Regions from separate parts of the Streptomyces sp. NPDC015532 genome, predicted to be linked through region 3. Evidence: riboswitches for the same ligand, from Rfam matches in the RefSeq annotation. Region 3 holds a riboswitch; each other region holds the start of a gene.
What was found. A riboswitch is a leader RNA that binds a small molecule or an ion and turns the genes downstream of it on or off. The one in region 3 is predicted to bind cyclic di-AMP.
Positions count from the first base shown of each region.

Region 1 (10,318 bases), on a different contig from region 3:
GCGGAAGCCGCCCTCGGAGGTGAAGGTGTAGCCGCCCGCGCTGGTCGTCATCTGGGCGAGGATGACGCCGACGACGGCCGAGCCGACGGAGGTGCCCAGCGAGCGCATCAGCGTGTTGAAGCCGTTGGCCGCGGCGGTCTCGGAGAGCGGGACCGAGCTCATGATCAGGGCCGGCATCGAGCCGTAGGCGAGTCCGATACCGCTGCTGGTGACCATGAGGGTCAGCATGAGACCCCAGGCCGAGCCCATGAGAACCAGCGACAGCCCGTAGCCGAGGGCGACGACGAGGACACCGCAGACCAGCGTGAACTTCGGGCCGCGGGCGTCCGTCAGCTTCCCGCCGAGCGGGGAGACGATCATCATCATGATGCCGCCGGGCGCCATCCACAGGCCCGCCGCGAGCATCGACTGGCCCAGGCCGTAGCCGGTGGCCTCGGGGAACTGGAGCAGCTGCGGGATGATGAGCATGCTCGCGTACATGCTGAAGCCGACGAAGATCGAGGCGACGTTGGTGAGCAGGACCCGGGGCCGCGCGGTGGTGCGCAGGTCGACCAGTGGGTCCGTGGTGCGCAGCTCCCAGGCGCCCCAGGCGACCAGGACCACGGCGGCGGCGGCGAACAGCCCGAGTGTCGTCGCGGAACCCCAGCCCCAGTCGGCGCCCTTGGAGACGCCGAGGAGCAGGCAGACCAGGCCGGCGCCGAGGCCGAGGGCGCCGAGCGCGTCGAAGCGCTGACCCTTGGCGCTGGCGGGCACGTCGGGGACGAGGAACCAGATCAGCGTTCCGATCGCCACGGCGAGCACGGCGGAGCCCCAGAACAGGACGCGCCAGTTCGTGTACTGGGCGACCGCGGCGGCGATGGGCAGGCCGAGGCCGCCGCCGATGCCCATGGAAGCACTGACCAGCGCGATCGAGGAGCTCAGCTTCTCCGTCGGCACCACGTCACGCAGCAGGGCGATGCCGAGCGGCACGATGCCCATGCCCATGCCCTGGAGGCCTCGTCCGACGATCATCGGGACGACGGACGAGGAGAGCGCGCACACGACCGAGCCCACGATGAGCGGGACGGAGCAGGCGAGCAGCATCCGCCGCTTGCCCACCAGGTCGCCCAGCCGGCCGGAGACCGGGACGCAGACCGCCGCGACCAGCAGCGTGACGGTGATGACCCAGGCGGAGTTCGCGGGCGTGGTGTGCAGGATCTGGGGCAGCTCGGCGATGAGCGGGGTGACCAGCGTCTGCATGATCGCCGCCACGGTGCCGGCGAAGGCGAGCGTGGCGACCACGCCACTCGCTCGGGCGGAAGGCTGGGGGGCGTCCATCAGGGGACTCCTCGGGTCTGTCTGCGGGGCAAGGGATGTGCATCGTACATGTCTTATGTATCGCGCATGTGGTGTGGTTCATGCATGCGATGTGGGCCGTGCATGAGGGTGTGGGACCATGAAGCCGGGCCGCACCGATGTGCGCGGGACGCGCGGCTCAGGTGACACCGGGAGGCGGCAGGCGGATGGTCAGGCCCACACACGAGGTCGAGTACGAGCAGATGCTGCTCAGCCGCCACGGATGGATGAACCACAGAGGCGGCCGTACCAAGGACGGGGTCCTGGAGCGCAGTGCGTACATCCTGCTCAGCCGTATCCGGATCCAGGGGCCGATGTCGATCGGTGAGCTGAGTGACGCCTTCGGGCTCGACGCCTCCACCCTCAACCGGCAGACCGCGGCGGCGATGCGTGCCGGGCTCGTCGAGCGCATCCCCGACCCCGACGGGGGCATGGCCCGCAAGTTCCGGATCACCGACGAAGGGGCCCGGCTCCTGGACCAGGAGCGACAGGGGCTCATCGACGCGCTGGACCGCGTCATGGCCGACTGGCCGGAGGAGGACATCGCCGCGTTCGCCTCCTACTTGCGGCGTTTCAACACGGACATCGAGCGCATCGGCGGAAGTCCCTGGCCGCGCCCGTGACCTGAGGGCCGACTGTCGCCGCTCCGAGGTCTCCTGACGGCGAGGTCCTTCTGCGGACGGGCAGGGCCGGGCGGAAAACCCGGCGACGCGGTGGCGCGCCGCCTTCTACGCTCGCCCGCATGAACAACTCCGGGAGACTGCTGAACGTCGTCGATGTCGAAGCGACCTGCTGGGATGGTCCGCCTCCGCCCGGAGCGGTGAGCGAGATCATCGAGATCGGCCTGACGGTCGTCGACCTGGACAACGGCGTTCGGTTGGCGAAGCACCGCCTTGTGGTGAGGCCCGCGCGGTCGACGGTCAGCGCCTTCTGCACCGAGCTCACCGGGCTGACGCCGGACGAGGTCGAGCAGGGACTCGAATTCACCGAGGCCTGCCGCGAGTTGGCCGCCCGGCATCGTACGGGGGAGCGGCCGTGGGCGAGTTGGGGTGACTACGACCGTCATCAGTTCACCCGCCAGTGCGCCGCCACGGCGGCTCCGTACCCCTTCGGCCGCCGGCACACCAACGCCAAGGCGGTCTTCACCGACGCGCACGGGCTGCGGAAACGGCCGGGGATGGCGCAGGCCCTCCGCCTGGCCGAACTGCCCCTGGAGGGACGGCACCACCGGGGCGAGGACGACGCGTGGAACATCGCCGCGCTCGTCCTCGACCTGGCGGGGCGCGGGGCCTGGCCGGAGGCGTGACGGCCTCGGCGACCGGTGGAGCCGGCCCCGGCCTCAGCCGTTCTTGCCTGCGTCCCGGGCCGCCTGCTCCAGCCGCGCCCGGTAGTCCTCCCACCATGCCGCGTCACCCGGCATCAGGCTGTCGTTGTCCTCGCTCATCCCGGCGGCGCCGTCCATGAGTTCGCGGATGATGTCGGCGTGCCCGGCGTGCCGCTGGGTGTCGGCGAGCACGCGGACGACCGCGTGATGCAAGGTCACCTCGTTCTTCCCGGCGGGCCACCACGGCACCGTGCCGGCCGTCTCCAGCGGCAGCGCGTCGATCGTCGCGTCCGCGTGCGCCCAAGCCCGGCGGTAGAGCCCCACGACGGACTCGCGTGTCTCGTCCGCGGTGGCCCACATGTCCCCGTTCGTCTCGTGGGCGTGCTCCAGCCAGGGGAGCGGTTCACCGGACGGCCGTCCGCAGGTGTCGCCGAGGTAACCCAGTTCGATCGTGGCCACGTGTTTCACCAGGCCGAGCAGGTTGGTCCCGGTGGGGGTGAACGGGCGGCGGACGTCGTACTCCGAGAGACCGTCGAGCTTCCAGATCAGGGCGTCGCGAGCCGACTGCAGATAGCGGTGAAGGTCGGCCTTGGGGTCCGGTGCATTCATGGCGTTCAGTCTGCCGCGCCGGGGGGCGTTGTCGTGGTCGACCGGATCAAGTAGCGTCACCCACGTGAACACCGGACCGGCGTCGAGCCACACACGGATGGGCGATCCGGTGGAGGGCTGATCGCCCCCTGGGTGCGCCGAAGGCACCGTCTCAGTCCGGCACGTGGACCTCCCCGTGTTCGTGCACCGCGAGTCCTTTTTCCGTGCCGAGCACTACTGAGGTCAGTCAATGACAGTCACGTTCAATCACACCATCATCGCCGCCAAGGACCGCCACGAGTCGGCACGCTTCTTCCGGGAGCTGCTGGAACTGCCGGAAGCGCCGTCCTGGGGTCCTTTCATCAACATCCAGCTGACGGACGGCGTGCTGTTGCAGTTCGCCGAGCCGCCGGTGGACATCCAGATGCAGCACTACGCGTTCCTGATCGACGACGAGCTGTTCGACCGGGCCTACCGGCGGCTCTGTGACGACGGCATCGAGCACTGGGCCGATCCCCAGATGCGGCGCTCGGGCGAGACGAACACCGAACACGGCGGCCGAGGCGTGTACTTCAAGGACCCGGCCGGCCATGCCATCGAGTTGATCACCCGCCCCTACCTGTAGCCGGGCGGAGCCTGGTCGGGCCCGCGGGACGCGGTGCCCGACCAGGCAGCCGGCCGAACCGGGGCGGCGTGCGCGGCGCGTGCGGGGCGAGCGTGGTGCGAGGCGCGGTCATCCGAGGGCACGGTGCGCCGGAGTACGACTGGTTCACCCCGATGGGTTGTTTTGTGGCGGGTTGTCGTGAACGGCGCGTGGATGTCCGGTGCTTGGGGAGAACCTGGAAGTACGCGCAACGCCGTCATCGAGGAGTGCCGCGTGTCCGATGTCGTCTTCACGGCGGATTTCGCCTCGCCTCGTCAATGGGTCGCGGGCCGTTCCTGGGCGTATCCCGACGGTGGTCCGGTCAATCCGGACGACGGGAAACTCGACCATCTGGTCACCGACCCCGCCTACTGCCGGGCGGGCCGTTTCCGGGCCACTCGGCGCCCGGACGGTGACTGGGACACCGGCCTGCTCACCACCGAGGGCAGCGCGGACGGGTTCATGGTCCGTACGGGGGACGTGCTGGAGACGCGGGTCAAGCTGCCGACGGTGACCGGGGCCTGGCCGGCCGTCTGGACGTGGCGGGACGGCGGTCAGGAGATCGACGTCTTCGAGTACCACCCCGACAACCCGGACCTGCTGGAACTGTCCAACCACGTACGCAACACCCACCGCTATTACCGGAACCAAGCCATTCAGCCCGGCGCCTGGGTCGACCTCATGGTCGAGTTCGGCGCCCAGCGGGTCGTGTGGTGGGTCAACGGGATCCGGGTCTTCGACGACCGGCGCGGAGTGGGCAGATCCTGGCACGCCTCTCTCATTGTCAACCTGTCCGTGTGCGCCGGGCGTTACCACCCTCCGCCGCCTCCCGAGGCCTCCGAGATGGACTTCGAGGTGGCCCGGCTGACGGTCCGCAGACCTCGGGTCGGCAGGCCTTTCCCCGCGGCGGAGGAGTACGGCGCCGACCTGCTCGACTGAGACCGATCAGGGCCGTCGGCGGGAGCCGGAAGCCGCGCGCCGGCCACCGAGGGCGCGGGCCGGGCACGGCGATCCTCGGCAGGTGCATCCGCCGAGGCCCTTGGAGCGGAAGCACGGCATCAGAAGCGACGTCGCGCCGGTGCGCGTCGCGCCGACAGGTGCCGAGGGCCATGCCGAATCCGGAGCCGGGGCGGGACGCCCCCGAGACCGCCTACGTCAGTCACGTCGGCAGTTGCCGCACGTGCCAACGGGAGTCGGGACGCTGCCGGCAGGCGGCACGCCTCTGGCGTCTTTACCAGGAGTGGCGCGACGGGTACCGCGTCCGGCCCGAGAACACGGGCTGATACCTGGCTTCGTCGGCTACGAATAGCCGGTGCGCGGTGCGCGGTGCGCGGTGCGCGGTGTCCGGTGGCTTGCGGCGAGTGCCGGTGGCCGGTGGCCGGTGAGACGATTCCTCCTCACGGTTCGGTGCGAGGCGTGCGGGAGCGCCACGAGGTGGAGAGGTGTCATGCGAGGTTCTGCGCGGATGTCCGCCGATGACGTGTCCCGGTCCGGGGAGACCGACGCCTCCGTGGCGCTGCGGCCGTGTCGCGTCGCCCGTCCGGACGCGGGTCCCGTGCGTGCCGCCGTACTGATCCTTCACGGGGGGACCGCCGACAGCAAGGACCCGCTGCGGCCGTGGAACGCGGCACGCGCCCGGATGCGGCCGTTCGTGCGCTCCGTGACGAGAGCCCTGCCGGACGAGAACGCTTTCGTCGGGCAGGTGCGCTACCGCTACCGGGGGTGGAACGGCGTGGACGCCGACCCCCTCGCCGACGTACTGCGGGCTCTGGACGAACTCACCGATCTGGTGGGGGAGGTGCCGGTCGTGCTCGTGGGCCATTCGATGGGCGGGCGCGCCGCCCTGCGGGCCGCGGCCGCGCCTCAGGTCCGGGCCGTGGTGGCGCTGGCGCCCTGGTGCCCCGAGGGTGAGCCGGTGGCCCACCTCCGGGACAAGCGCGTGATCGTGCTGCACGGTGACCGGGACCGGGTCACCGACCCCGCGGGGTCGTTCGCCCTCGTCCGCCGGGCCGCGGAGGCGGGTGCCTCCGCGAGCGCCGTGCGGGTCGAGGGCGGTGACCACGCGATGCTCCGGCGCGCGCGGACCTGGCACAGGGCCACGGGTGCGACGGTCGCCGCTCTGGTGACCCGGATCGGTGGCGGGCTCGACCCGCTCCCCGCCGAACGACCGGGCGGCGAACCCGACGTTCTCTAGCGGCCGGCCGTCAGGGGGCCGGGGTGTCGAGCCGGTCGTCGGGATCCGGGGTGGGGGAGAAGGAGCGGCGGCCGCCGGACGCCGGCCGCGCGGTGGACGCGGGAAGCGGGGCGCCCGTCGACGGATCCCAGCTGAGGATCCACTCGAAGTCGCGTTGCAGCCGACGGGCCTCGCTTCGCACGAGCCTCGGTATGTCGCCTCGTTCGGAGATCAGTTGGGCATAGATCGGCGCATCGTGCACGTGGGGATCCTCGACTCGCTCTCGTGGTCTGACGTGCTCGACGGTACGGCCGGCGCGTGGCCGCAGCGGTGATCCGGTCAGCTCGGCCAGAACTGGTCAAGGTGTGACCAAACGGTGCCGTCGATGTCGAACGACATGCCAGGGAACGCCAGTTCTGTGCACGCTTTCGACACATCCGGGACGCTTGGGCGGCTGACCGGCGGACCTGGACGGGTCACTCCCCTGTGGTCGGAAGGGAATCGGAGTGGAGCGGGGCGGGCCGGCCGAACGGGATTCCGGGGCGGGGCCGGGACGGTCATCGGGTCCAGGTCGCCCAACATCCTTGCTCAGCGGCCTTTTCGAGCACGGCCCGTGTCCTCACCGTCGCGCTGCGAGGCGATGCGATGAAGGTCACGAAAATGTATCGGACATCTGGGACGTGGATCTTCACATCCGGTGCACAACATGGCTAAGTTGGCGACCGGGCCGCCCGACTCCCTCCGGCGAAGTTCGCCGGGCGGTGCGGCCTCCGCCGAGTCCTGCCCGTCCCCGTGGCGGCTGGAGCCGGGGACCCACCGAACCTGGGGTGAATCGGCCAACTGCCTTTCGGGGCAGGGGTCGTAGGGCATACCTTCCGGAATCGTCCGCCCGAACCCGACAGCTAACCCGGTAGGCGGACGACGGAAGGAGTACTACTCCATGGCGCCGGAACGCACCCCGCCCAGCGGCGAAGAAGTCGCCCGACGGCTCTCGTCCCTCTACGACCAGGCGGAGCTCGCCAGCGGCAACTTCAACGGGACCCGCGCCCTGGCGAACTCCACCCGCAGGCCGGGCCGACGCGGTGCCGGGCAGGGGGGCGAGGTTTCCGATCCCGCCCAGGAAGATCTGATGCGGCAGTTGTACGACGGGGCACGCTCCCGGTTCGGACCCTCGGCTCCCGCCATCCTTCCGGCCGACAGGCAGCAGGCGCGCGGCGGCGAGAGTGCCCGTCCGAGGGAGGGCGCGAAGGGTGCCAGGGGGCCCTCGGCGGAGCTTCCGACGGTGTATCAGCTGGAGCAGATCGTGCGGCCCGTCGCCGAGTTGACCGCGGCCCCGATGCGGGAGCTGACCGCCGGTCCGGCTTCGGAGCCGGCCGCGCGCCCCGTCCTGGAGTTGACCGCGGGTCCGGCGGCCGGTAGCGCCCCGGCGCCCGGAGCCGACACGGCGGGCCGTGCGGCGCTTCCCGCGGGGTCCGTTCCGGAAGCCGCCTCACCGAAGCCCTCGCTGCACGTCAAGAAGCAGACGGCCCGGCGCAAGCTCGCCGCCGCGCAGGAGCTGATGGCGCGGCACGCGGCACGGCAGAGCATGCCCGTCGCGCAGGTTCCGGCGATCGAGTACCGGCCGGTGGAGGAACCCCAGCTCCCGTCCTACCCGTCGGTGGGTCAGACGGGTTCGTTCCCGTCGGTGGGCCAGACCGGATCCTTCCCGTCGGTGGGCCAGACCGGATCCTTCCCGTCGGTGGGTCAGACGGGTTCGTTCCCGTCGGTCGGCCAGACCGGATCCTTCCCGTCGGTGGGTCAGACGGGTTCGTTCCCGTCGGTCGGCCAGGCGGGGTCCTTCCCGTCGGTCGGTCAGACCGGATCCTTCCCCTCGGTGGGTCAGACGGGATCCTTCCCTTTGGTCGGTCAGACCGGCTCGTTCCCGGCGGCCGCTCAGGCACCCGTGTTCCAGGCGGCGCCCCAGCCCGCCCCGTACGAGCCGACGCCCCAGCCCGCGGCACCCCGGCCGGAGCCCATGCCCGCGGTCTTCGATACGGGGTCCATGCCCCGGGCGTACGAGGCGGCGCCGCCGACCGGTGAGTACCGGTCGGTGCTCCTGCCCCTCGGGTACGAGCCGCCGCCCCCGCCCTCCGAGTACACGTCGGTGCTCCTGCCCCTCGCGTACGAGACGCCGGCGCGGCCCAGCGGGTACCAGCCGGCTCCGATGCCTCCGGTGAGTGAGCCGGTGCCGCAGCCTCCGGCGTACGAGCCGGCGCCGGGTCCCGTCGCGTATCAGCCGGCCCCCGCTCCTCCGGCCGGCCCGCCGGCGCCTCCGTCGGCCGACGACGCCTGGCGTCAGGCGCTGCGGCCGGCCGGCGAGCGACAGACGTGGCCCGCCGCTCCAGCGGCCGTCGACACGAACCCCGGGTTCAGTATCGACAGTCTTGTCGCGCCCGCCGCCCCGCCGGTCGTCGGACCCGACAGCAGGGCCGCCGAGGCGGTCGCCTTCGCCCGTGCCCAGATCGGCAGACCGTGCGTGTGGGGAGCGTCCGGACCCGGTTCGTACGACCCCTCCGGGCTCACGCAGGCGTCCTGGAAGAGTGCCGGGGTCATGCTCCCCCGCGCGACGCAGGACCAGGCACAGGTCGGCCCGGCGGTCGCCCTCGGCGCCATGCAGCCGGGTGACCTGGTCTTCTTCCACGCCAACGTGAGTCACGTCGGTCTCTACGTGGGTGACGGCATGATGGTCCACGCTCCGAGTCCCGGAGCGCGGATCGCCGAGGAGTCGGTCGCGTACGCCGGGCAGGCGGCCATCCACAGCGTCGTACGTCCGGTCTGAGCTCCGGTCCGGACGGGGGCGTACCGCCGTCCGGGGCATACCGGCCGCTCGTGCAGTGCCCCCGTCCGCGAGGACGGGGCCCGACGGCACGCCGTCAGAATTCGCTGTCGATGCCCGTGACGGCGGCAGGTCCCAGGGGGGCGTCGTCGGGGGACAGGCCGCTGGACAGGAGTGCGCCGGAGACGAGCCGCACGGCTTCGGCCTCGGCAGCTCTCCGGTCCGCCGCCTCGACCTCCAGCCGGACGGAGAACCGGTTGTCCTCGTCGACGGACAGCAGGCTCAGTTCCTCGCTCTCGCCCAGGTCCGTGTTCTGCGGGTCCTGGGGGCGAAGCCTGCGCTCCACGTCGGCACGGGAGGTGTCGGACAGGCCGTGGACGAACGTCCCGGGAACGGTGATGACGTAGGTGGTCACAGGGGCTCCTAGTGCGGCCGGCGCGTGGGCCTGAAGTGCGGTCGGTTGTGTGATCGCCCGTATACCCCGCATTGTGCCGGGCATCCGGATCTTCTTCGCGTCGGGTGGAGCCGGCCGCGTGGTGCGCGTGCCCGGCGGTGCCTGCCGCCCGGTGATCGTGTGGCGATACGGTCCCCCCATGGCTGACGCTCGGTTGACCACCGCCTCCTATCTCGTCCTCGGCATCATCGACAAGCTGGGCGAGGCCAGCGCGTACGACGTGAAAGGGGAGGCGGCGCGGACGGTCGCGCCCTTCTGGTCGGTGCCGCACGCGCAGGTGTACGCGCAGTGCGACCGTCTCCTCGACGCGGGGATGCTGTCCCAGGTACGGCAGGAGAGCGGCCGCAACCGCAGGGTGCTGACCCTGACGGACCAGGGCAGGACGGCCCTGCGGAGCTGGCTCGACGACCCCGCGTTCGTCCCGGTGGAGGCTCGTGAGCGCGGCATCCTCAAGCTGTGGTTCGGTGGCGAGCCCACCGTGCTCGGCCCCGTACAGCTCGGTGAGCACCGCCGGACGCTCGGCGAGTACGAGGAACTCGCCGAGACCGTCGGGGAATTGCTGACGCGCGGGCAGCGGGACGCGCTGGAGTTCGGAATCCGGTACGAGCGAATGATGATCGACTTCTGGCAATGGGTGCAGCGCCGGGACGAGGACACGACAGACCGTTGACCGCGGCGGCGGACGGCCCTACCGTCTCGATAGTCCAAACGAGACTATCGATGGCCGGGTCGCGGCCACGAGCAGGGAGTCGTCGTGCGTCGTCCGACGGGCACCACCTGGCGCCGCCTCGCCGTCATCGCCGTGTCCGCCGTCTGCGTGGGCTACGCGCCGATCGCGATGACCGAGCTGTGGCCCTACGCGCGCCCCGGCGCCCCGGCGTTGGGTGAGTGGATCCTGGCCCACGTGGTCTCGCCCCGCTACGTGGCCGACGCGCTGGCCACCCGGATCGGGCCGTACCGCCACAGCCTCGTGCCGATGATCGTGC
Region 1 covers NZ_JBIBSY010000008.1:87,601-97,918, forward strand. The annotation lists gene ACF07B_RS23920 (MFS transporter) at 1-1,317, opposite strand, end outside; gene ACF07B_RS23925 (MarR family winged helix-turn-helix transcriptional regulator) at 1,503-1,958, shown strand; gene ACF07B_RS23930 (exonuclease domain-containing protein) at 2,078-2,641, shown strand; gene ACF07B_RS23935 (DinB family protein) at 2,675-3,268, opposite strand; gene ACF07B_RS23940 (VOC family protein) at 3,498-3,872, shown strand; gene ACF07B_RS23945 (beta-glucanase) at 4,125-4,829, shown strand; gene ACF07B_RS23950 (alpha/beta hydrolase) at 5,356-6,084, shown strand; gene ACF07B_RS23955 (hypothetical protein) at 6,095-6,325, opposite strand; cyclic di-AMP (ydaO/yuaA leader) riboswitch at 6,825-6,996, shown strand; gene ACF07B_RS23960 (NlpC/P60 family protein) at 7,004-8,881, shown strand; gene ACF07B_RS23965 (hypothetical protein) at 8,976-9,293, opposite strand; gene ACF07B_RS23970 (PadR family transcriptional regulator) at 9,472-10,002, shown strand; gene ACF07B_RS23975 (DUF2306 domain-containing protein) at 10,087-10,318, shown strand, end outside.
Region 1: another riboswitch for cyclic di-AMP. It lies ahead of ACF07B_RS23960 (NlpC/P60 family protein); the one in region 3 lies ahead of ACF07B_RS17565 (M23 family metallopeptidase).

Region 2 (10,318 bases), on a different contig from region 3:
CGCAAGCGTGAGGCGCTGACCGCGGAGCCCGCACCGGGCGAGGACCTCATCTCCGGGCTCATCCGCGCCTCCGACCACGGCGAGCACCTCACCGAGAACGAGGCCGCCGCCATGGCCTTCATCCTGCTCTTCGCCGGGTTCGAGACCACGGTCAATCTCATCGGGAACGGGATGCACGCCCTGCTCACCCATCCCGGGCAGCGGGAGCGTCTCCAGGCCTCCCTCGCGGCCGGGGAGCACGGGCTGCTGGAGACGGGTGTCGAGGAACTCCTGCGCTACGACGGCCCCGTGGAACTGGCCACCTGGCGGTTCGCCACCGAGGACGTGCGGATCGGCGGGCAGGACATCGCGGCCGGCGACCCCGTGCTCGTGGTGCTCGCGGCCGCGGACCGTGACCCCGAACGTTTCGAACAGCCGGACACGCTCGATCTCGCACGACGTGACCTTCAGCACTTGGGCTACGGCCACGGCATCCACTACTGCCTGGGCGCGCCGCTCGCCCGGCTGGAGGGCCAGACCGCGCTCGGTACGCTCCTCGGCCGACTGCCGGACATCCAACTCGCCGGAGAATCGGCCGATTTGCGCTGGCGTGGAGGTCTCATTATGCGTGGATTGCGCACACTTCCGGTGGAGTTCACCCCGGTCAAATAGGCCTGGACCGGCCCATCGGTGACCCTTCGGCATCCTCGCCGAAGGGGTTCTTCCGCATACCGGAAGGAGTGCCCTTGCGGCTAGCGGAACATGATGCTCCATCAAATCTGTGATCTTCGCGTGATCTGTACTGCATCGACTTGTAACCAGCGTTCGAGTGCGACTACCTTCACCCATCAACGCGGCGCCTGCGCTTCTTGGTTCACAGGGGCCGCGGTATTCCCCGCTGTCACTCGAAAGGCCTTCGTATGCTCTCCGGGAACGGCCGTCACCGTCGCCCTCGTCAGGCCCCGGCACTCATCGTCGCCGCAGGGGTGACCGGATCGGCGATCGTCATCCCGCTGCTCGCGGCGGCGAGCGCGAGTGCGGCCGACGGAACCACCTGGGACCGGGTGGCACAGTGCGAGAGCGGTGGCGCGTGGAGCGCCGACCAGAGCAACGGGTACTACGGCGGCCTTCAGCTCGACCAGGAGAACTGGGAGGCGCACGGCGGCCTCGACTACGCCCCGAGGGCGGACCAGGCCAGCCGCTCGCAGCAGATAGCCGTCGCCGAGAAGGTGCTCGCCGCCAAGGGCCTCGCGGCCTGGCCGACCTGTGGGCCGCTCTCGGGTCTCAGCAAGGACTCGGCCGGCGTCAGCGTCGACACGGGCGTGGCCGGCGATTCCTCGAACGGCGAGGACGAGTCCGGTTCGTATGTTTCGTCCGGCCTGGCGACGGCGCCCAGTGCGTCACCTTCGGATGATTCGTCTGCTTCGTCCGGTTCTGATGACTCCTCGGACGCGGCCGGCAGTACCGCGGAGCCCAGCGCCTCGCAGAGCTCCGACGGCTCGGACACGGCGACCGGCAAGGGTGGCGAATCGGCCAAGCCGGGCCAGAAGGAGGCTTCTTCGAGCCCCTCCGACGCCCCGAGCACCGGCACCGGGCGGCACCGCGGCGGGGATGCCGCGGAGAGCGCGACCGGCCGCGCCGACAGCACCGCCGGGCGGCATGCCGCGAGCGCCGCCGAGGACACCGCGTACGTCGCGGACGTCATCGACAACCTCTGGAAGGTTTCCGACGAGCTGGGCCTCGACGGCGGCTGGGCCGACCTGCCCGCCGCGGACACGGCGCCGACCGACAGCGGTCCCGGCCTCGTCGTACCTGGTCGGAGCATTGCGGACACGGCCGAAACGGTGCAAAAGTAGCGGGAGTTCGCGTCATGGTTCGCTGTGGAATGTCCCATTTGGCGCAAGTGAGAGATGGGTCTCAGAAGCCCTGATCGTCTTTGAATTTCCGGCGATCGACTGCTTACGGTCGTGACCGCTCGCCACAGCGGGCTCCGACGGTCGCAACGCCGAATCCTGCCAGCGGCCGTACGGGAACAGTCGTCGCGTCATGCGCCGTAGGCAGGAGCGGGGGACCCAAGGTAAGTGCCGGGCCCGGGAGTTGAGAGACACCCGGGAACGGCTTGGGGTGAAGCCGCGTGCCGGACGTCCTGGAGACAGGACCGAAGGAACGCGGCCGGGCAACTCAACCGGCCCGAACCCGACAGCTCACCTCGCAGGCGTCGGTGAGGGGATCTCTCCATGCTGTTCTCCAGCAAGGGCAAGCACCGCCGCCCGAACAAGGCCACCCGCGTCGCCACGCTCGCCGGTGTCACCGGCGTCGCCATCGCCGCTCCGCTGATGGCGGCCGGCAACGCCTCCGCCGCCACCGCCTCCGAGTGGGACGCCGTCGCCCAGTGCGAGGCCGGCGGCAACTGGTCGATCAACACCGGCAACGGCTACTACGGCGGACTCCAGTTCTCGTCCTCCACCTGGGCCGCGTACGGCGGCACCGCCTACGCCTCCACCGCCGACCAGGCCTCGAAGTCGCAGCAGATCGCCATCGGCGAGAAGGTCCTCGCCGGACAGGGCAAGGGCGCCTGGCCGACCTGCGGCGTGGGCCTGTCGAGCGCCGCGTACGGCGGCGGCTCCGCCCCGGCGGCCCCCTCGGCCCCCTCCACGTCCAGCGGCTCGCAGAGCGCCCCCGCCACCCGGACGACGGAGCAGCCCGCCTCCCGTTCCGCGGAGCGCCCCGCCGCCCAGAAGACCGTCACCACCCCGACCGGCAAGAAGGTCAAGAAGGGTGACGGCGAGTACAAGGTCGTCAAGGGCGACACCCTCAGCTCGATCGCCGAGAAGAAGCACGTCAAGGGCGGCTGGCAGAAGCTGTTCAAGCTGAACAAGGACATCGTCGCCGACGCCGACTTCATCTACCCGGGCCAGCAGCTGCACCTGCGCTGAGTGCCGCGGCGCGCCGGTGCCGTGTGGTCGCCTTCGGCGGAGGGCGACCATCTCTCGGGCGGCGCGCGCTCGCTCCCGGGCCGGATTCCGGCTCGCGTACGAGACGCACGACAGTTCCCCTTCCGAACCGGGTCTTTTTGGGAAAGGCCCGGTGAGGGTCCCCGTCCCCACGGGCTCCCCGCTCCGGCGCGTGTTCCCCCGCACGCGCCGGAGCGGGGTTTTTCATTTCCTTTTTTGTTCCGTTCAGGAACAATGTGTACGCTCGGTTCCGCTCAAGGGGTGGTCGATCGGCTGGCCGATCCCCGTGGGCCGGTTAGGCTCATCCCGCAGGGCTGCCGAGTCCTGCGTACCCGCGTCACATCCCAATAAGGAGATGCTCGTGCCGTCCATCGACGTCGTCGTAGCCCGGGAAATCCTGGACTCCCGAGGCAACCCCACGGTCGAGGTCGAGGTCGGCCTCGACGACGGCAGCACGGGTCGTGCCGCCGTTCCGTCCGGCGCCTCCACCGGAGCCTTCGAGGCCATCGAGCTTCGCGACGGTGACCCCAACCGCTACCAGGGCAAGGGTGTCGAGAAGGCCGTCCTCGCCGTCATCGAGCAGATCGGCCCGGAGCTCGTCGGCTACGACGCCACCGAGCAGCGCCTGATCGACCAGGCGATGTTCGACCTGGACGCCACCGACAACAAGGGCTCGCTCGGCGCCAACGCCATCCTCGGCGTCTCGCTCGCCGTCGCGCACGCCGCTTCCGAGGCGTCCGACCTGCCGCTCTTCCGCTACCTGGGCGGCCCGAACGCGCACCTGCTGCCCGTTCCGATGATGAACATCCTGAACGGCGGCTCGCACGCCGACTCCAACGTGGACATCCAGGAGTTCATGATCGCCCCGATCGGCGCGGAGTCCTTCTCCGAGGCCCTGCGCTGGGGCGCCGAGGTCTACCACACCCTCAAGAAGGTGCTGAAGACCAAGGGTCTGTCCACCGGCCTCGGCGACGAGGGCGGCTTCGCCCCGAACCTGGAGTCCAACCGCGCCGCCCTCGACCTCATCCTCGAGGCCATCAAGGAGGCCGGTTACACCCCCGGCGAGCAGATCGCCCTCGCCCTCGACGTCGCCGCCTCCGAGTTCTACAAGGACGGCGTCTACACCTTCGAGGGCAAGGAGCGCTCCGCCGCCGAGATGACCGAGTACTACGCCGAGCTCGTCGCGGCGTACCCGCTCGTCTCCATCGAGGACCCGCTGTACGAGGACGACTGGGCCGGCTGGAAGGTCATCACCGACCAGCTGGGCGACAAGGTCCAGATCGTCGGCGACGACCTCTTCGTCACCAACCCGGAGCGCCTGGCCCGCGGCATCGAGGAGGGCTCCGCCAACGCCCTGCTCGTCAAGGTCAACCAGATCGGCTCGCTGACCGAGACCCTGGACGCCGTCGAGCTGGCCCAGCGCAACGGCTTCAAGTGCATGATGTCCCACCGCTCCGGCGAGACCGAGGACGTCACCATCGCCGACCTCGCGGTCGCCGTGAACTGCGGTCAGATCAAGACCGGCGCCCCGGCCCGCTCGGACCGTGTCGCCAAGTACAACCAGCTCCTGCGCATCGAGGAGATCCTCGACGACGCCGCGGTGTACGCCGGCCGCAGCGCCTTCCCGCGCTTCAAGGGCTGAGCCCCCGCACGGCTCAGGCAGCGTCCTCCGTACGTCCCCGTACCCGGTCCCGTACCGTGTGCGGGGACGTACGCACGTGACGGGCCTCTACGACGGGCCGGTACTGGGGAGGCGGGAATCATGGCCGTGAAGGACCGGGACCGGTTCTCCACCTCGACCAGGCTGAAGCTGCTCGGCGAGCAGACGGCGGCCAGGGTCTACCGCTCCCAGACCAAGCGGCAGGCGCGCCGCTCCCGGCTGACCGGCCGGGCCGCGCTGCTGGCCATGGTCCTGTGCTCCCTCATCGTCGCCCTCGCGTACCCGATGCGGCAGTACGTCTCGCAGCGCGCCCAGATCGGCGACGTGGAGCGGCAGCGGGAGCAGGCCCGCCAGCGGGTCGAGCAGCTGCGCGACCTCAAGGCGCGCTGGCAGGACGACGCGTTCGCCGAGCAGCAGATCCGGCAGCGGCTGCACTATGTGATGCCGGGAGAGACCGGGTACGTCGTGATCGACCCGGACGCCGCGAAGCAGTCCCGTGCCGAACGGGGCACCGCAGACCGCCCCTGGTACACCAATGTCTGGGACGGCGTGGACAAGTCCGACGCCGCCGACCACTGACGCCCCATGAACTGACCAGAAAGACACGTGACTCACGGCATGGAAACGCCACCGCCCACCACCCCGCGCACCGAGCCCACCGACGCCGACGTCGAGGCCTTCAAGCAGCAGCTCGGACGGCCCCCGCGCGGGCTGCGCGCGATCGTGCACCGCTGCCCCTGCGGCCAGCCGGACGTGGTGGAGACGGCGCCCCGCCTCCCCGACGGGACGCCGTTCCCGACCACGTACTACCTGACGTGCCCGCGGGCCGCGTCCGCGATCGGGACGCTGGAGGCCAACGGGGTCATGAAGGAGATGACCGAACGGCTGGCCACCGACCCCGAACTGGCCGCGGCCTACCGCGCCGCCCACGAGGACTACATCGCGCGCCGTGACGCCATCGAGGTCCTTGAGGGCTTCCCGAGCGCGGGCGGCATGCCGGACCGGGTGAAGTGCCTGCACGTCCTGGTGGCGCACTCGCTGGCCGCCGGGCCGGGCGTCAACCCGCTCGGCGACGAGGCCATCGCGATGCTGCCGGAGTGGTGGCGCAAGGGCGCGTGTGTCACCCAGGCCGGACCGCCGGCCGGCGAGGGGCCGAAGGCGGAGGGCTCCGCCGAGTCCACCGGTTCCACGGAGGCCGCCGGTTCCGCCGAGTCCACCGGTTCCACGGAGGCCGCAGGTTCCGCCGAGGACGGCCGGTGACCCGCGTCGCCGCCGTCGACTGCGGTACGAACTCCATCCGGCTCCTGGTGGCCGACGCCGACCCGCGGACGGGCGAACTCACCGACCTGGACCGGCGGATGACCGTCGTCCGGCTGGGCCAGGGCGTCGACCGCACCGGCCGGCTCGCCCCCGAGGCGCTGGAGCGGACCTTCGCCGCCTGCCGCGCGTACGCGGAGGCCATCAAGGAGCACGGCGCCGAGCGGCTGCGCTTCGTCGCCACCTCGGCCTCCCGGGACGCCGAGAACCGGGACGAGTTCGTGCGCGGCGTGCTGGACATCCTCGGCGTCGAGCCGGAGGTCGTCACCGGGGACCAGGAGGCCGAGTTCTCCTTCACCGGCGCGACCAAGGAGCTGGCCGGGCGCGACGACCTCGCCACGCCCTACCTGGTCGTGGACATCGGCGGCGGCTCGACCGAGTTCGTCGTCGGCGCCGAGGGGGTGCGCGCGGCCCGCTCCGTGGACATCGGCTGCGTGCGGATGACGGAACGTCACCTCGTCCGCGACGGTGTTGTCACCGACCCGCCCACGGCCGAACAGGTCGCGGCCATGCGCGCCGACATCGAGGCAGCCCTCGACCTCGCCGAGGAGACGGTCCCGCTGCGCGAGGCGCGCACCCTGGTGGGGCTGGCCGGCTCGGTCACCACGATCGCGGCGATCGCGCTGGACCTCGTCGCGTACGACTCCGAGCGGATCCACCACTCCCGCGTCTCCCGCGCACGCGTCCGCGAGATCACCGAGTGGCTGCTGCGCTCCACCCACGCCGAGCGCGCAGCCGTTCCCTCGATGCACCCGGGCCGGGTGGACGTGATCGGGGCCGGCGCCCTCGTCCTGCTCTCGATCATGGAGCGGTCCGGGGCGGAGGAGGTCGTCGTCAGCGAGCACGACATCCTCGACGGCATCGCCTTCAAGGTCGCCGAGGACGCCGAAGCCGGCGACAGGGCGACCGACGCACGGTGACGCGTCGAGAACGGGCGTGAGACGGCCCCGGCGTCCCTTTTCCGAGGGGGCCGGGGCCGTCGCGGCTCCAGCGGCCGCGCGGGGCTCCTGGAGGCCCTGTCCGGCAGTGCCGTGGGGGTCGTCCGGCGGCGCCGCGGAGGTCGTCCGGCGGTGCCGCGCGGGCGTGGCACTGGTCTCCTTTACTACTGCTCGGTAGCCTCGGCTGAGCGGCTCGGATAGCGTATGAGCGTGCCCGAGGGGGTTCTGGAACCCCTCCGGCGAGGCCCCGTCGAGAAACTTCGTGAAGTTCTTCACAAGGAAAAGGCCCCTGCCGGGCGACGAAGGGGCCACTTGGGCCCTTTCGCGGGGCCACGGCGGTCCGGCAGCATGCTCGGTGAAGCGTTGCGGCAGCGTTTCAGGGCCGTGAAACACAGGTGCGGTCCGCTGGGCCGAACAGGTTGGGCCGCAGCTCACGCGGTGTTGACAACGGTACGAACCGCACGGTGGTCCACCCCTGCCGCCATGGCCTCGATCACGAGGGCGGCGGAGTGTAGCAGAGCCCCTGCCCAAGCTTGTGAAGGGGCGCACGAGCGACCCCCCGGAAGCAGGTGGATACTCGATGGCATGAGCACCACGGAGCGTCCCAGGATCCTCGTAGTAGGCGGTGGGTACGTAGGCCTGTACGCAGCTCGGCGCATCCTCAAGCAGATGCGCTACGGAGAGGCGACCGTCACGGTCGTCGACCCCCGGTCGTACATGACCTACCAGCCCTTCCTCCCCGAAGCAGCCGCCGGCAGCATCTCGCCGCGGCACGTCGTCGTCCCGCTGCGGCGTGTACTTCCCAAGGCGGAGGTCCTCACCGGCCGGGTCACCACCATCGACCAGGACCGCAAGGTTGCCACGGTCGCCCCCCTCGTGGGCGAGGCGTACGAGCTGCCTTTCGACTACCTCGTCATCGCGATGGGCGCGGTCTCCCGCACCTTCCCGATCCCCGGCCTCGCCGAGCAGGGCATCGGCATGAAGGGCATCGAGGAGGCCATCGGCCTGCGCAACCACGTCCTCGAGCAGCTCGACAAGGCCGACTCCACCACGGACGAGGACGTCCGCCGCAAGGCGCTGACCTTCGTCTTCGTGGGTGGCGGCTTCGCCGGCGCCGAGACCATCGGTGAAGTCGAGGACATGGCCCGCGACGCGGCCAAGTACTACAGCAGCGTGTCCCGCGAGGACATGCGCTTCATCCTCGTCGACGCCGCGGACAAGATCCTTCCCGAGGTCGGCCCCAAGCTCGGCCAGTACGGCAAGGAGCACCTGGAGAGCCGCGGTGTGGAGATCTACCTCTCCACCTCGATGGACTCCTGCGTCGACGGCCACGTGGTGCTGAAGAACGGCCTCGAGGTCGACTCCAACACGATCGTCTGGACGGCCGGCGTCAAGCCGAACCCCGTTCTCTCCCGCTTCGGTCTGCCGCTCGGCCCGCGTGGCCACGTGGACACCCAGACCACCCTCCAGGTGCAGGGCACGGACTACATCTGGGCCGCGGGCGACAACGCCCAGGTCCCGGACGTCGCCGCCCGCAAGGCCGGTGTCGAGAACGCCTGGTGCCCGCCGAACGCCCAGCACGCGCTGCGTCAGGCCAAGATCCTCGGCGACAACGTGATCTCCGGTATGCGGGGCTTCCCGCAGAAGGAGTACGCGCACGCCAACAAGGGCGCCGTGGCCGGTCTCGGTCTGCACAAGGGCGTCGCGATGATCGTCATGGGCAAGATGAAGATCAAGCTCAAGGGCCGTCTCGCCTGGTACATGCACCGTGGCTACCACGGTCTCGCCATGCCGACCTGGAACCGCAAGATCCGCGTCTTCGCGGACTGGACGCTCGCGATGTTCCTCAAGCGCGAGGTCGTCTCCCTGGGCGCCATGGAGACTCCGCGCGAGGAGTTCTACGAGGCCGCCAAGCCGGCTCCGGCCGCCCCGGCGCCCGCCGTCAAGACCGAGGAGAAGGCCAAGGCCTCCTGACCTCCGGTCACCGAACGCCCCGAAGGGGCCGCCCGCCATCCGTGGTGCGGGCGGCCCCTTCGGCGTTCCCCGGACCGCTCGCCACGCCCGCCGCGGAGTTCGACGCGTGGTGCGTACACACATTTTACGAATCTGTGTCGTGGAAGAGGGACTGCCCGCCGAGGGGGTAGATGTTTACGTGGTGTCGGAGCGTTCGGGAGTGTTGTCTCGGAGGTGTACGCCATGCAGGACGCCGCGCCGCGTCTCAAAGGGCTTGTCGAACAGTTGCTGGGAGCCCCGCTCCCGTTGCGCGTGCGCGCCTGGGACGGTTCGGAAGCGGGTCCGCCCGCGGCTCCGGTGCTCGTCGTCCGCAACCGGCGGGCCCTGCGCCGACTGCTGTGGAAGCCGGGCGAGTTGGGACTCGCCCGCGCCTGGGTCTCCGGTGACCTCGGCATCGAGGGGGACCTGTACACCGCGCTGGACCTGATCTCCGGGCTCGTCTGGGAGCGCTCCGAGGACGCGCGCGGGCTCGGGGCGGCGCTGCGCGACCCCGAGGTGCGTGCCGCGGTCCGCGGGCTGGTGAGGATGGCCGGACTGCCGCTGCCGCCCGCCCCGCCAGCCGAGGAGGTGCGCCGGCACCGCCACCTGCACACCAGGCGCACCGACCGGAGCGCCATCAGCCACCACTACGACGTCGGCAACGACTTCTACGAGATCGTCCTCGGCCCGTCCATGGTCTACTCGTGCGCCTACTGGGAGGACGGCGGCACCCTGGAGGAGGCGCAGCGCGACAAGCTCGAACTCGTCGCCCGGAAGCTGGCTCTGAAGCCCGGTCAGCGGCTCCTCGACGTCGGCTGCGGCTGGGGCTCGATGGCCGTGCACGCCGCCCGCGACCACGGCGTGCGGGTGGTCGGGGTGACGCTGTCGCAGGAACAGGCCGCGTACGCCCGTAAACGGGTCGCGGAGGAGGGCCTGACCGACCGGGTGGAGATCAGGGTGCAGGACTACCGGGACGTCACCGACGGGCCGTATGACGCGATCTCCTCCATCGGCATGGCCGAACACGTCGGCGCCGAGCGTTACCTGGAGTACGCCGAGGTGCTCGGCGGCCTCCTCGAACCCGGCGGCCGGCTGCTCAACCACCAGATCGCCCGGCGTCCGCAGCGTGACGAGTCGTCGTACGCCGTCGACCCGTTCATCGACGCCTATGTGTTCCCCGACGGCGAACTCGCGCCCGTCGGGACGACCGTGACGCAGCTCGAACGGGCCGGGTTCGAGGTGCGTGACGTCGAGGTCCTGCGCGAGCACTACGCGCTCACCCTGCGCCGCTGGGTCGCCAATCTGGAGGACGGGTGGTCCCGTGCCGTCCGGCTGACCGGGGCCGGCCGGGCCCGTGTCTGGCGCCTGTACATGGCGGCCAGCGCGGTCGCCTTCGAACGCAACCAGATCGGCGTCAACCAGGTCCTGGCGGTGAAGGCCCAGGGCGGGGCCGGCCGGTCCGGGATGCCGCTGCGGGC
Region 2 covers NZ_JBIBSY010000004.1:85,916-96,233, reverse strand. The annotation lists gene ACF07B_RS14885 (cytochrome P450) at 1-651, shown strand, start outside; gene ACF07B_RS14880 (transglycosylase family protein) at 966-1,835, shown strand; cyclic di-AMP (ydaO/yuaA leader) riboswitch at 2,019-2,212, shown strand; gene ACF07B_RS14875 (transglycosylase family protein) at 2,217-2,915, shown strand; gene eno (phosphopyruvate hydratase) at 3,289-4,575, shown strand; gene ACF07B_RS14865 (septum formation initiator family protein) at 4,696-5,172, shown strand; gene ACF07B_RS14860 (DUF501 domain-containing protein) at 5,212-5,853, shown strand; gene ACF07B_RS14855 (exopolyphosphatase) at 5,850-6,830, shown strand; gene ACF07B_RS14850 (NAD(P)/FAD-dependent oxidoreductase) at 7,434-8,822, shown strand; gene ACF07B_RS14845 (class I SAM-dependent methyltransferase) at 9,045-10,318, shown strand, end outside.
Region 2: another riboswitch for cyclic di-AMP. It lies ahead of ACF07B_RS14875 (transglycosylase family protein); the one in region 3 lies ahead of ACF07B_RS17565 (M23 family metallopeptidase).

Region 3 (10,318 bases):
TCACACAGGTCGCCCGCCGCCCCCGCACCGGGTCTTCTGGACAGGTGGGGCAGCCAGGAGGTGAGCGGCGGACCGGACAGCCTCGTGACCGGGCCGGCCGGCTGTCCCGCGAGCCCGGGAGCGTCCCGCCCCCCGGTCCGGCGACGGGAGCGGCCCCGCGCGGGATCGCGCGCGCACGCGCCTTCGTCCGGACCCTGCCCGTGCTGTTCGTCGCCGCCGGGGTCGTCTACGACTACCTCACCCCCTCGGAATTCACCGCGACCCCCCTGTTCGCGGCCGCGCCCCTGGTCGCCGCACCCCTCTACTCGCTGCGCGGAACCGTTCTCGCCGGCGTCCTCGCCGTCGCCGCGGTGCTCGCGACCCACTCCGTCCTCGGCATCGTCCTTCAGGTCGACGCCGTCACCGAGGTGGTCACCGTCGCGATGGCCTCGGTCCTCGCCGTCCTCATCAACACCGTCGTCCGGCGCGGCGACGAGCGGCTCGCCTCCGTCCGGGAGATCGCCGAGTTCGCGCAGCGGGCCGTGCTGCCCGAGCCCGAGGAGCGGATCGCCGGACTGGAGGTCGCGGCCCGGTACGAGGCGGCGCAGGAGGACGCCTTCATCGGCGGGGACCTGTACGCCGTGCAGGACTCCCCGCACGGCGTACGGCTGGTCGTCGGGGACGTACGGGGGAAGGGGATGACCGCGGTGGCCACCGTCGCGACGGTGGTCGGGGCGTTCCGGGAGGCGGCCGAGCGGGAGGCGACCCTGGAGGGCGTCGCGGAGCGCCTGGAGCGGGCGCTGACGCGCGCGGGCACCCGCCGCGACAGCGTCGACGCGGCCGAGGGGTTCACGACCGCCGTCCTCGCCGAGATCCCGCACGGCGAGGACGCCGTACGCGTCGTCAACCGCGGCCATCCGCCGCCCCTGCTGCTGCGTCCCGACGGCACGCTCCTCACGCTCTCCGCCGAATCCTTCGCGCTGCCCCTCGGGATGAGTGAACTGGGCGGCCTGCCCGCGCCGACGGTGCGGGAGGGATTCCCCCGCGGGGCGACGCTGCTGCTGCACACCGACGGACTGTCCGAGGCCCGTGACGCGCGGGGGGAGTTCTTCGATCCGGCCGGCTGGCTGGCCGGACGGGTCTTTCCGGGTCCCGACGCACTGCTGGCCGCCCTCTACGAGGCGGCCCTCCGGCACACGGGCGGCGCGCTGACGGACGACCTGGCGCTGCTCGCCGTCCGGCGCCCGTGACGGGTGCCCGCCGAGCGAAGTCGCGCGTCGCCCGGGAGGTCTTCCGCCCCCCCCGGGCGACGGCTTTTCCGGGCTCGGTCACGAACGGTGAGCGTACGGTGTCCCTCCGCCTAGCATCTGACTGGCCATCAGAGAAACCCGTGTCGACACCATGAGGTCAACTCGCCCGTTTTTCATCGTTCATGACCCCAAAGTCCTGGCCAAGAGCCGTTAATGATCAGTCGGAACAGCTTGGAATTCGGTGCCTGGGTCTATTAACGTTCGATAACGCAGCGCGGTCGTTACAGCCGTCACAAGAGGTGGCTCCGTGCGCACGCGCCGAATCCCGCAAGGGAACCGGGGAACCAACTCGTGGGGTGAATCGAGCGTATTCCGCCGTGGAAGCACGGTGGCCGTACGCGCGTAGGAGACCTTCCTGCTCCGAACCCGTCAGCTAACCCGGTAGGCGGCAAGGAAGGAAAGGAGTGCGCCCACGTGGCGTCCAACCGGCCCGCTCAGCCAACCTCGTTCACGCCGAACGAAACACACACCTTCGGCTACGGCAAGGACGAGGGACCCTGGGAGGAGTGGAATCCCACCGCGGATTCCGTCGCTCCCGTCCGCGGCCGGCACCGCACGGGCAAGCAGCGCGGCGGAGGTCTCGCCCGCAGCTCCACGGTTCTCGGCGTCGGCGTCATAGCCGCCGTCGGAGCGGGTGGTATCGCCAGCGCCGCTCCGGGCAAGCCGCCCGTCTCGATCTCGCTGCCCGACCTGTCGTCGGTCACCGATTCGGCGAGGGCGCTGATATCGGACGGCGGGTCCAGCACTCCCAAGGGCTCCACGACCCCGCTCACCAGCGCCGGTCTGACCACCGCCGACGCGGCCCAGGGCGCCACCGCCGGTGAGGCGCTGCGCGACCGCATCATGCAGCAGGCCCAGTCGCAGCAGAACCAGGCCGACACCGCCACGCAGCAGGCCGCCCAGACGGCCGCCGCGAAGAAGGCCGTCGCGCTCGCCGCCAAGCAGCAGGACGAAGCCGAGGCCAAGGCCGACGCGGTGAAGGAGAAGGCGGAGGAAGCGGCCAAGGCGAAGGCCGAGCAGGAGCGCCTCGCCGAGCTCGCCAAGAGCTACTCGCTGCCGACGTCCTCGTACACGCTGACCTCGACCTTCGGCGAGGCCGGTGCCCTGTGGTCCTCCGGCTACCACACCGGACTCGACTTCGCGGCGCCCACCGGCACGCTCATCAAGGCGGTCCACAGCGGCACCATCACCGAGGCCGGCTGGGCCGGATCGTACGGCTACCGCACGATCCTCACCCTCGACGACGGTACGGAGCTGTGGTTCTGCCACCAGTCGTCCATCAGCGTCAGCGTGGGCCAGAAGGTCGCCACGGGTGATGTCATCGGGCGGGTGGGCGCGACGGGCAATGTCACCGGGGCGCACCTGCACCTCGAAGTGCACCCCGGCGGCGCCGCCACCGGCATCGACCCGATGGCGTGGCTCCAGAGCAAGGGCCTCAACCCCTGATTTCCGATCTCCGGCAGCCCTGACGTCAACCCCCCCGACGTCAGGGCTGTTGGTCGTCCGGGGCACGGACGCCCGGCACGCGGCGGCCCGGGACACGCAGGCCCGCCCAGGTGATTGCGGAATACATCCATCCGGGAACGGCGTTGACCCCTTACATGACTTCTCTTCGCAAGCTCGGTGCGTCCGACCTCGAGGTCTTCCCGCTCTCCCTCGGGGGCAACGTCTTCGGCTGGACGGCCGACGAGACCCGGTCCTTCGCCGTGCTCGACGCCTACGCCGCCGCCGGCGGCAACTTCCTCGACACGGCCGACTCCTACTCCGCCTGGATCGAGGGCAACGAGGGCGGCGAGTCGGAGACCATCATCGGCAAGTGGCTGAGGACCCGCGGCAACCGCGAGGACATCGTGGTCGCCACCAAGGTCAGCCAGCACCCCGCGTACCCGGGTCTGTCCGGCGCCAACATCAAGGCGGCTGCCGACGCGTCGCTGCGCCGCCTGGGCACCGACCACATCGACCTCTACTACACGCACTTCGACAAGCCGGAGGTGCCGGTCGACGAGATCATCGGCGCCCTCGACGAGCTGGTGAAGGCGGGCAAGGTGCGGCACATCGCCGCCTCCAACATCTCCCCGGAGCGGCTTCAGGAGTCCCTGGAGTTCTCCGACCGCGAGGGCCTCGCGCGCTACGTCGCGCTTCAGCCGCACTACAACCTGGTCTCGCGCGACACCTACGAGGGGCCCCTCCAGGAGGTCGCCTCCCGGGCCGGTCTGGCCGCCGTCCCGTACTTCGCGCTCGCCTCCGGTTTCCTCACCGGCAAGTACCGCCCCGGAACGACGGTCGACTCGGCCCGGGCCGCGGGCGCCGCCAAGCACCTCGGCACGGAACGCGGGCCGCGGGTCCTCGCCGCCCTCGACGAGATCGCCGCGGCCCACGGCGTCGCGGTCCCGACCGTCGCGCTCGCCTGGCTGGCCGCACAGCCGACGGTCGCCGCGCCCATCGCCTCCGCCCGCACCGTGGAGCAGCTCCCGGCCCTGCTGGGGGTCGCGGAACTGGTGCTGACGGACGAGGAACTGACGCGCTTGACGCAGGCGTCGGCGTAACGGCCGGAGCACCGGTACGCGGGACCGGTGGACACCACCGGTCCCGCGTGGCGCCGCATGATCCCAACGGCGGGGGCTGCCGGACACGGCCTAGGAGCGGTACGGGTTGTACGCGGGGTACGGGGCCGGTGCGGACGCCTGTGCCGGCGGGCCGTAGGGCCGGGCCGGCGGGACCATGCGGCCGTACCCGGGGGCCGGCCAGGGCGGCGGCGCGGGCAGCGGTGCCGTGGCGCGGGCCGCGTAGGCGAGGGCCGGCCGGGCGATCTCCCGGCGGCGCCACAGCTCGTCGAGCAACTCGCGCTCCCGTACGACGAAGTCGGCGCCCGCGCGGCCCCGCCGCCCCCGGTGGCGCAGGAACGCCAGCGAGGTCGCGTACGCCTCGTACTCCGCCACCGAGCGTGCCGCGCCCTTCCCGAAGTGGTGGCCCGCGTACTCGCGCGCGAGCTGCCGCGCCCGCATCGAGCCGAGGACCCACGGCTCGGCCGCGCCCAGCCAGCCGGCGGCGGTGTACACGGGCAGTTCGGCGCGCACGGTCCGCAGCTCGCGCTGCCGGGTCCAGACGACGAGCCAGGTCAGCAGCCCGAACGCGGGCACCATGAACGCCGCGTACACACCGAAGAAGCCGAACCGGCCGAAGCCGGCCGAGCCGTTCCAGATCGCGTGCATGCCCATCGCGAGCAGCAGTCCGGTGAGGGGCAGCAGCACCCGGCGCGCGTGCTGGCGTTCGGCGGACAGTGCCGCGACGCCGAAGCCGATGCCGGTCAGCACGGTGAACAGCGGGTGCGCGAAGGGCGACATCACCACCCGGACGAAGAACGTCGCCGCGGTGACCGAGGCGATCCCGCTCTCCCCGCTGAGCTGGTCGGTGCCGAACGCGGTGCCGAGATAGAGGATGTTCTCGGTGAAGGCGAAGCCGGTGGCGGTGACCCCGGCGATGACGACACCGTCGACGATCCCCGTGAAGTCCCGTCTGCGGAAGAGGAACACGAGCAGGACGGCCGCCGCCTTCGCCGACTCCTCGACGACGGGCGCTATGACGGTCGCGCCGAGCGTGTCGGCGCCGGAGGGATCCGCGGTCGTCATGGCGATCCAGCGGGTCGCGAAGCTGTTGGCGACGATCGCGATGAGCGCGGCCGCGCAGGCGCCCCAGGCGAAGGAGAAGAACAGGTTCCGCCAGGGGCCCGGTTCGACCCGGTCCAGCCACCGGAAGGCGGCTATGAGCAGCGGCACGGGGAACACGGCCAGTCCGAGGCCGACCAGGAAGCCCTCGGTCCCGGTCTGTTCGCGGACGAGGGCGAGGATCACCAGACCCGACATCGCGAGCAGCGTGATCAGCGCTCCGTACCGCACCCAGCCCCGCTGCCACCAGTGCGGATGTCGCAGCGCAGGTCCGGCGGGGGCGCCGGGCTGGTTCGGGTACGGCGGATGGATGGCCACGGCATTGACCCTAACGAGGGAGGGCGTGGCCCGCGACGGTAACCGGCGTCCCCGGGGTCTCCCGGTGGACGCCTGCCGGTGTGTGCGGGTCAGTCGCCCGGGGTGTGCAGGTCTCGATGCTGTACGCGCCGGAAGAGGAGGTCGTTCACCACATGACCCTTGTCCAGTCCCTGGCCCTCGAAACGGGTCAGCGGCCGGAACCCGGGACGGGGCGTGAAACCGCCGTCGGGCCGGGTGTTCTCGAACGCGGGGTGCGCGCTCAGCACGTCGAGCATCTGCTCGGCGTACGGCTCCCAGTCCGTCGCGCAGTGCACGAGCGCGCCCGGCGCGAGGCGGGTCGCGGCGAGATCCAGGAACTCCGGCTGGATCAGCCGTCGCTTGTGGTGCCGCTTCTTGGGCCAGGGATCGGGGAAAAAGACGCGCAGTCCGTTCAGGGAGGCGGGCGGCAGCATCTCGCGCAGCAGGATGATCGCGTCCCCGTTGGCGACGCGGATGTTGGTCAGGCTGTTGCGCTCGGCGAGATTGAGCAGGTTGCCCTGCCCCGGTGTGTGCACGTCCACGGCCAGGATCCCGGTCCCCTGGTCCTCGGCCGCCATCTGAGCGGTGGCCTCACCCATGCCGAAGCCGATCTCCAGGACGACGGGCAGGTCCGCCCCGAACAGCTCCGCGAGGTCGAGCGTCCGCTGTCCGTCGATGTCCAGACCCCACCGGGGCCACAGCCGCTCCAACGCGTCGGCCTGCCCGGTCGTCACCCGGCTCCGACGCGGCTGGAAGCTCCGGATCCGCCGCTCGAAGTGCGAGCCGGCGGGGTCCGGCTGCGGTCCGTCGGGGAAGCGGGGTTCGCCCTTGGAGCGGTGGTGACGCGGCGAGCCGTCCTCGGCGGAGGCGGGCCGGGTCTCTTCGGTGGAGTCGAGGAAATCAGACACAGTGAGGTCGATTTTACGGGCGCCGCACCGCGGCCCGCCGCCCGTCCCTGCGGCGGGTGGGGCCGTGGGGGTGGGCCGTCCCGGTGGTGAGTGGGGCCGCGGGGTGGTCAGTGCCTGCGGTGGGCGGGCCGCGCGGTGGCCCGCCCTGGTGGGGAGTGGGGCCGTGGGGTGGGCCGTCCCGGTGGTGGGTGGGCCGCGCGGTGGCCCGCCCTGGTGGTGGGTGGGGCCGTGGGGTGGCTTGTCCCGATGGTGGGTGGACCGCTGCGGCCGCCGGGCGGATCGTGTCCCGGACGGCCGTGGGCCGCCTTTCAGGCCGCCGCCAGCGCCGCCAGTGCCCGGCGGGCGACCTCGCGGCCGATCGGGAGGGAGGCGGTGGCCGCCGGGGACGGCGCGTTCAGTACGTGCACGGTCCTCGGGCCCTCCTTGATCAGGAAGTCGTCCACCAGGGTGCCGTCCCGCAGGACCGCCTGGGCGCGGACACCGGCGGCGGCGGGGACCAGATCCTCCGGGGTCACCGCGGGCAGCAGCCTGCGCACCGCCTCCGTGAACGCCGACTTCGACACCGACCGGCGCAGCTCCCCGGCTCCGTAGCGCCAGTGCCGCCGCGCTATCCGCCAGGAGCCCGGCCAGGACAGGGTCCCGCCCAGTTCACGGGGCCGGATCACCTTCCATCCGTACCCCTCACGGGCGAGCGCGGGAACCGCGTTGGGGCCGATGTGGACACCGCCGTCGATGCCCCGGGTGAGATGGACGCCGAGGAACGGGAAGGCGGGGTCCGGGACCGGATACACCAGGCCCCGCACCAGCTCCGGCCGCGCCAGCGTGTAGTACTCGCCGCGGAAGGGGACGATCCGCATCCCGGGGTCGTCGCCCGTGAGCCGGGCCGTCTCGTCGCAGTGCAGCCCCGCGCAGTTGACGAGCACGCGTCCGCGGACGATCGTCCCGTCGTCCGTGCGCACGGCCACGCCGCGGTGGGCGCGTCGGTCGGCGCGCACGACCCGCGCTCCGTACCGGATCTCCGCCCCGGAGGCCTCCGCGAGCCGGCGGGCCACCGCCACGTAGTCGCAGATGCCCGTGGTGCCGACGTGGATGGCGGCGAGGCCACGGACCTCGGGTTCGTAGTCGGTGAGCTGGGTCGGGCCCAGTTCCTTGACCGGGATGCCGTTCTCCCGGCCGCGCTGCACCAGACCGTGCAGGCGGGGGAGCTCCGACTTCTCCGTCGCGACGATCAGCTTGCCGGTGACGGCGTGCGCGATGTCGTACTCCGCGCAGAACTTGACCATCTCGGCGGCACCCCGCACCGCGTACCGCGCCTTCAGGGAGCCGGGGCGGTAGTAGATCCCGCTGTGGATCACTCCGCTGTTGCGCCCGGTCTGGTGCCGGGCGGGTCCCAGCTCCTTCTCCAGCACCGTCACACGGGTGCCCGGTGCCGCCCGTGTGACGGCATACGCCGTCGACAGACCGACGATCCCCCCGCCGATCACCAGAACATCGCAGTCGTACGCGCTCCGCATCCGCACCACCTCCCGGCCTCGATAGTGCACTGCGCCACTGACAATGCCCTCAAACCCGAGGACCGCGCCCCGCGTTTCCTTCGCGCCGCGGGGCCGTGGCGCCCTGTCCGTGCCCGGGTCGTCGGGCGTTCTCCCTCAGGCGGGAGCCATCAGCAGAGGACGGGCCCGCTCCCGCAGCTCCACCACGCGCGGTTCGTCGCCGTAGGGCTCCAGCCGGTGCAGCAGGTCCTTCACGTACTCGGTGGTGCGCGCGGAGGAGATCCGTCCCGCGACCTCCACCGCTCGCACGCCCTGCTCGCACGCCGCGTCCAGGTTGCCGGACTCCAGCTCGGCGACCGCCGAGACCACCAGGCGGAGTCCGTGCGAACGCACGAACTCCTCCGTCGGCTTCGACAGCGCCTGTTCGGTGAACCGGCGCACCTGGCGCGGTGCCTTCAGGTCGCGGTAGCACTCGGCCGCGTCGGCCGCGAAGCGGTCGTACCCGTAGAAGCCGAGCCAGGACGGGTCGTGGTCGCCGTCACGGGCCCGCTCCAGCCAGCCCTCGGCCGCCTTCAGCGCCGCGCCGGCCGCGTGGGCGTCGCCGGCGCGGGCGTGGGCACGTGCCTCGACGAGCCGGAAGAAGCTCATGGTGCGGGCCGTGGCGAGACCGCGGTTGCGCTCCAGGGCGGCCTGGGCGAGGTCGACGCCCTCGTCGCCGAAGCCGCGGTAGGTCGCCTGGAGGGACATGGACGCCAGGACGTAGCCCCCGAGGGGCACGTCGGCGGCCGCGCGGGCCAGCCGCAGTGCCTGGATGTAGTAGCGCTGCGCCGCCTCCTGCTGGCCCGTGTCGAAGGCCATCCAGCCCGCGAGACGGGTGAGCTCCGCCGACGCGCCGAACAGCGCTCTGCCGACCTCGTCGGAGTAGGAGCCGAGCAGCAAGGGCGCCGCCTCGACCCGCAGGCACTCCGGCACCATGGACGAACGCCAGTCACCGCCCCCGTACTTGGAGTCCCAGCGCCTGGCGTCCTCGGCGGCCTCGCGGAGTTTCAGCACATCGCTGTGGCCGACTTTCAGCGGCGCTCCGGAGCCGTCGCCCGGACTCACCTCGCGCGCCACCGAACTGTCGGCCGGGGTTATCAGCCAGCGTGAGGCGGGCGTCGCGTAGGCGCTCACGGCGAAGGATCCGGCCAGTGACTGCCAGATGCCGCCGCCGGCCCGGCGCCCGGCGAGGTCGAGGCGGTACAGCTCCGTGGCCGACCGCACCGCCTGCCCGACGTCACGGGGGAAGGCGAGGCCCACTTCCGGCGCGGGATCCGCGTCCGCCAGGCCGATCTCGTGGAGCGGCACGGGACGGCCGAGCTTCTGGCCGATGGCGGCCGCGATGAGGTGCGGCGCGGCGCCCTGCGGCACCATGCCCTTCGACACCCAGCGCGCCACCGACGTCTTGTCGTAGCGAAGAGTCAACCCGCGTTGAGCGCCAAGGTCGTTGACGCGACGCGCGAGTCCTGCGTTGCTGATTCCCGCGAGGGCGAGAACGGCGCCGAGTTTTTCGTTCGGCCCGCGTTGCTCCCTGGACATGCGCCACCCCTCGACACAGACGGCTGCCGCACTGGCATAACCACGCGGCATTCGTAAACCCAGCGTAGTTCGCCCGATCCCCAGCGTTAAGGGGCGTACGTCCGGTTGGCGGGATTGTGGTCCGTACGACTGTACGGACTGTCGCGGCGTGCTCCTGTTGTGTGGCTGTGCGCCTGTCCGTGCGCTCTTCTCCGGCCACGGTGGGGAGCGCTTCCATGGAACGTGCGTGGGTCGGCCCGCTGTACTGGATCCAGTGGGCTGGGGGACACCGCCGCCTACATCCCCGCGGGCGGCGGACCGGTCCGGGGGGCGAACTCCGCCTCCCGGACTGTGCGTTGCGCAAGCGGTGCGCAAGGCCTGTACGGAGCGTGTCCGCGCCCGTCCGCCTCCCACCGAATTGGCCGAAAACCGACGGCCTCCCCTGAGGGCAATCAGGGCTCCCACCACGTGAGTTGAGGGCGCGAAGGGCGTCCTGAGGGAGCGTATCGGGGGCGCATTCACGTCGACCTGCCGGGGTGGGTCCGGGCGTTCCGGATGGGGTGCCTCGCGGGCCGGGGTCGCCCGGTGGTGGTCCGGTGGCGGTCCTGAGCGGATTTCCCCCGGTGCGGGGTGGCGACTGCCGATGACCTCAACAGGCGCTGTATGAAGGGTATTTGCCGGTAGCGTGCCCCCCGCGTGACGGCGCGGACGTTCGCGTGGGGGCGCACTTCGGGGAGCGCAAGCCGCCGCAGGGGCCCTCCCGTACGCCTCCTTCGTGGCAGCATGGTGCCGAGTTCGTACGGTGCACTGGTTGTCCACAGCCTGTGGAGGCGGCGATGCGATGGTTGGTGGGGTGGAGCAGCACCGTCGCCAGAGCGTCCGCGATCGGCTCGGCGGGCGCCACGGGCAACGACGGAGAGACCGTGCACCCCGTCGGTTCCCAACTCCTGTGGGGTGACCCGGATCCGCTGTGGGCCGTCGGCGACTGGCGCCCCGACGAGGTGCGCGTGGTCAAGGCCGACGCGGAGAACCGCATCGCCGTCCTCGGCACCTGCGGGGCCTCCGACGAC
Region 3 covers NZ_JBIBSY010000005.1:15,809-26,126, reverse strand. The annotation lists gene ACF07B_RS17570 (PP2C family protein-serine/threonine phosphatase) at 45-1,229, shown strand; cyclic di-AMP (ydaO/yuaA leader) riboswitch at 1,536-1,692, shown strand; gene ACF07B_RS17565 (M23 family metallopeptidase) at 1,704-2,735, shown strand; gene ACF07B_RS17560 (aldo/keto reductase) at 2,891-3,835, shown strand; gene ACF07B_RS17555 (PrsW family intramembrane metalloprotease) at 3,926-5,272, opposite strand; gene trmB (tRNA (guanosine(46)-N7)-methyltransferase TrmB) at 5,362-6,198, opposite strand; gene lhgO (L-2-hydroxyglutarate oxidase) at 6,507-7,712, opposite strand; gene ACF07B_RS17540 (MFS transporter) at 7,848-9,269, opposite strand; gene ACF07B_RS17535 (asparagine synthase-related protein) at 10,085-10,318, shown strand, end outside.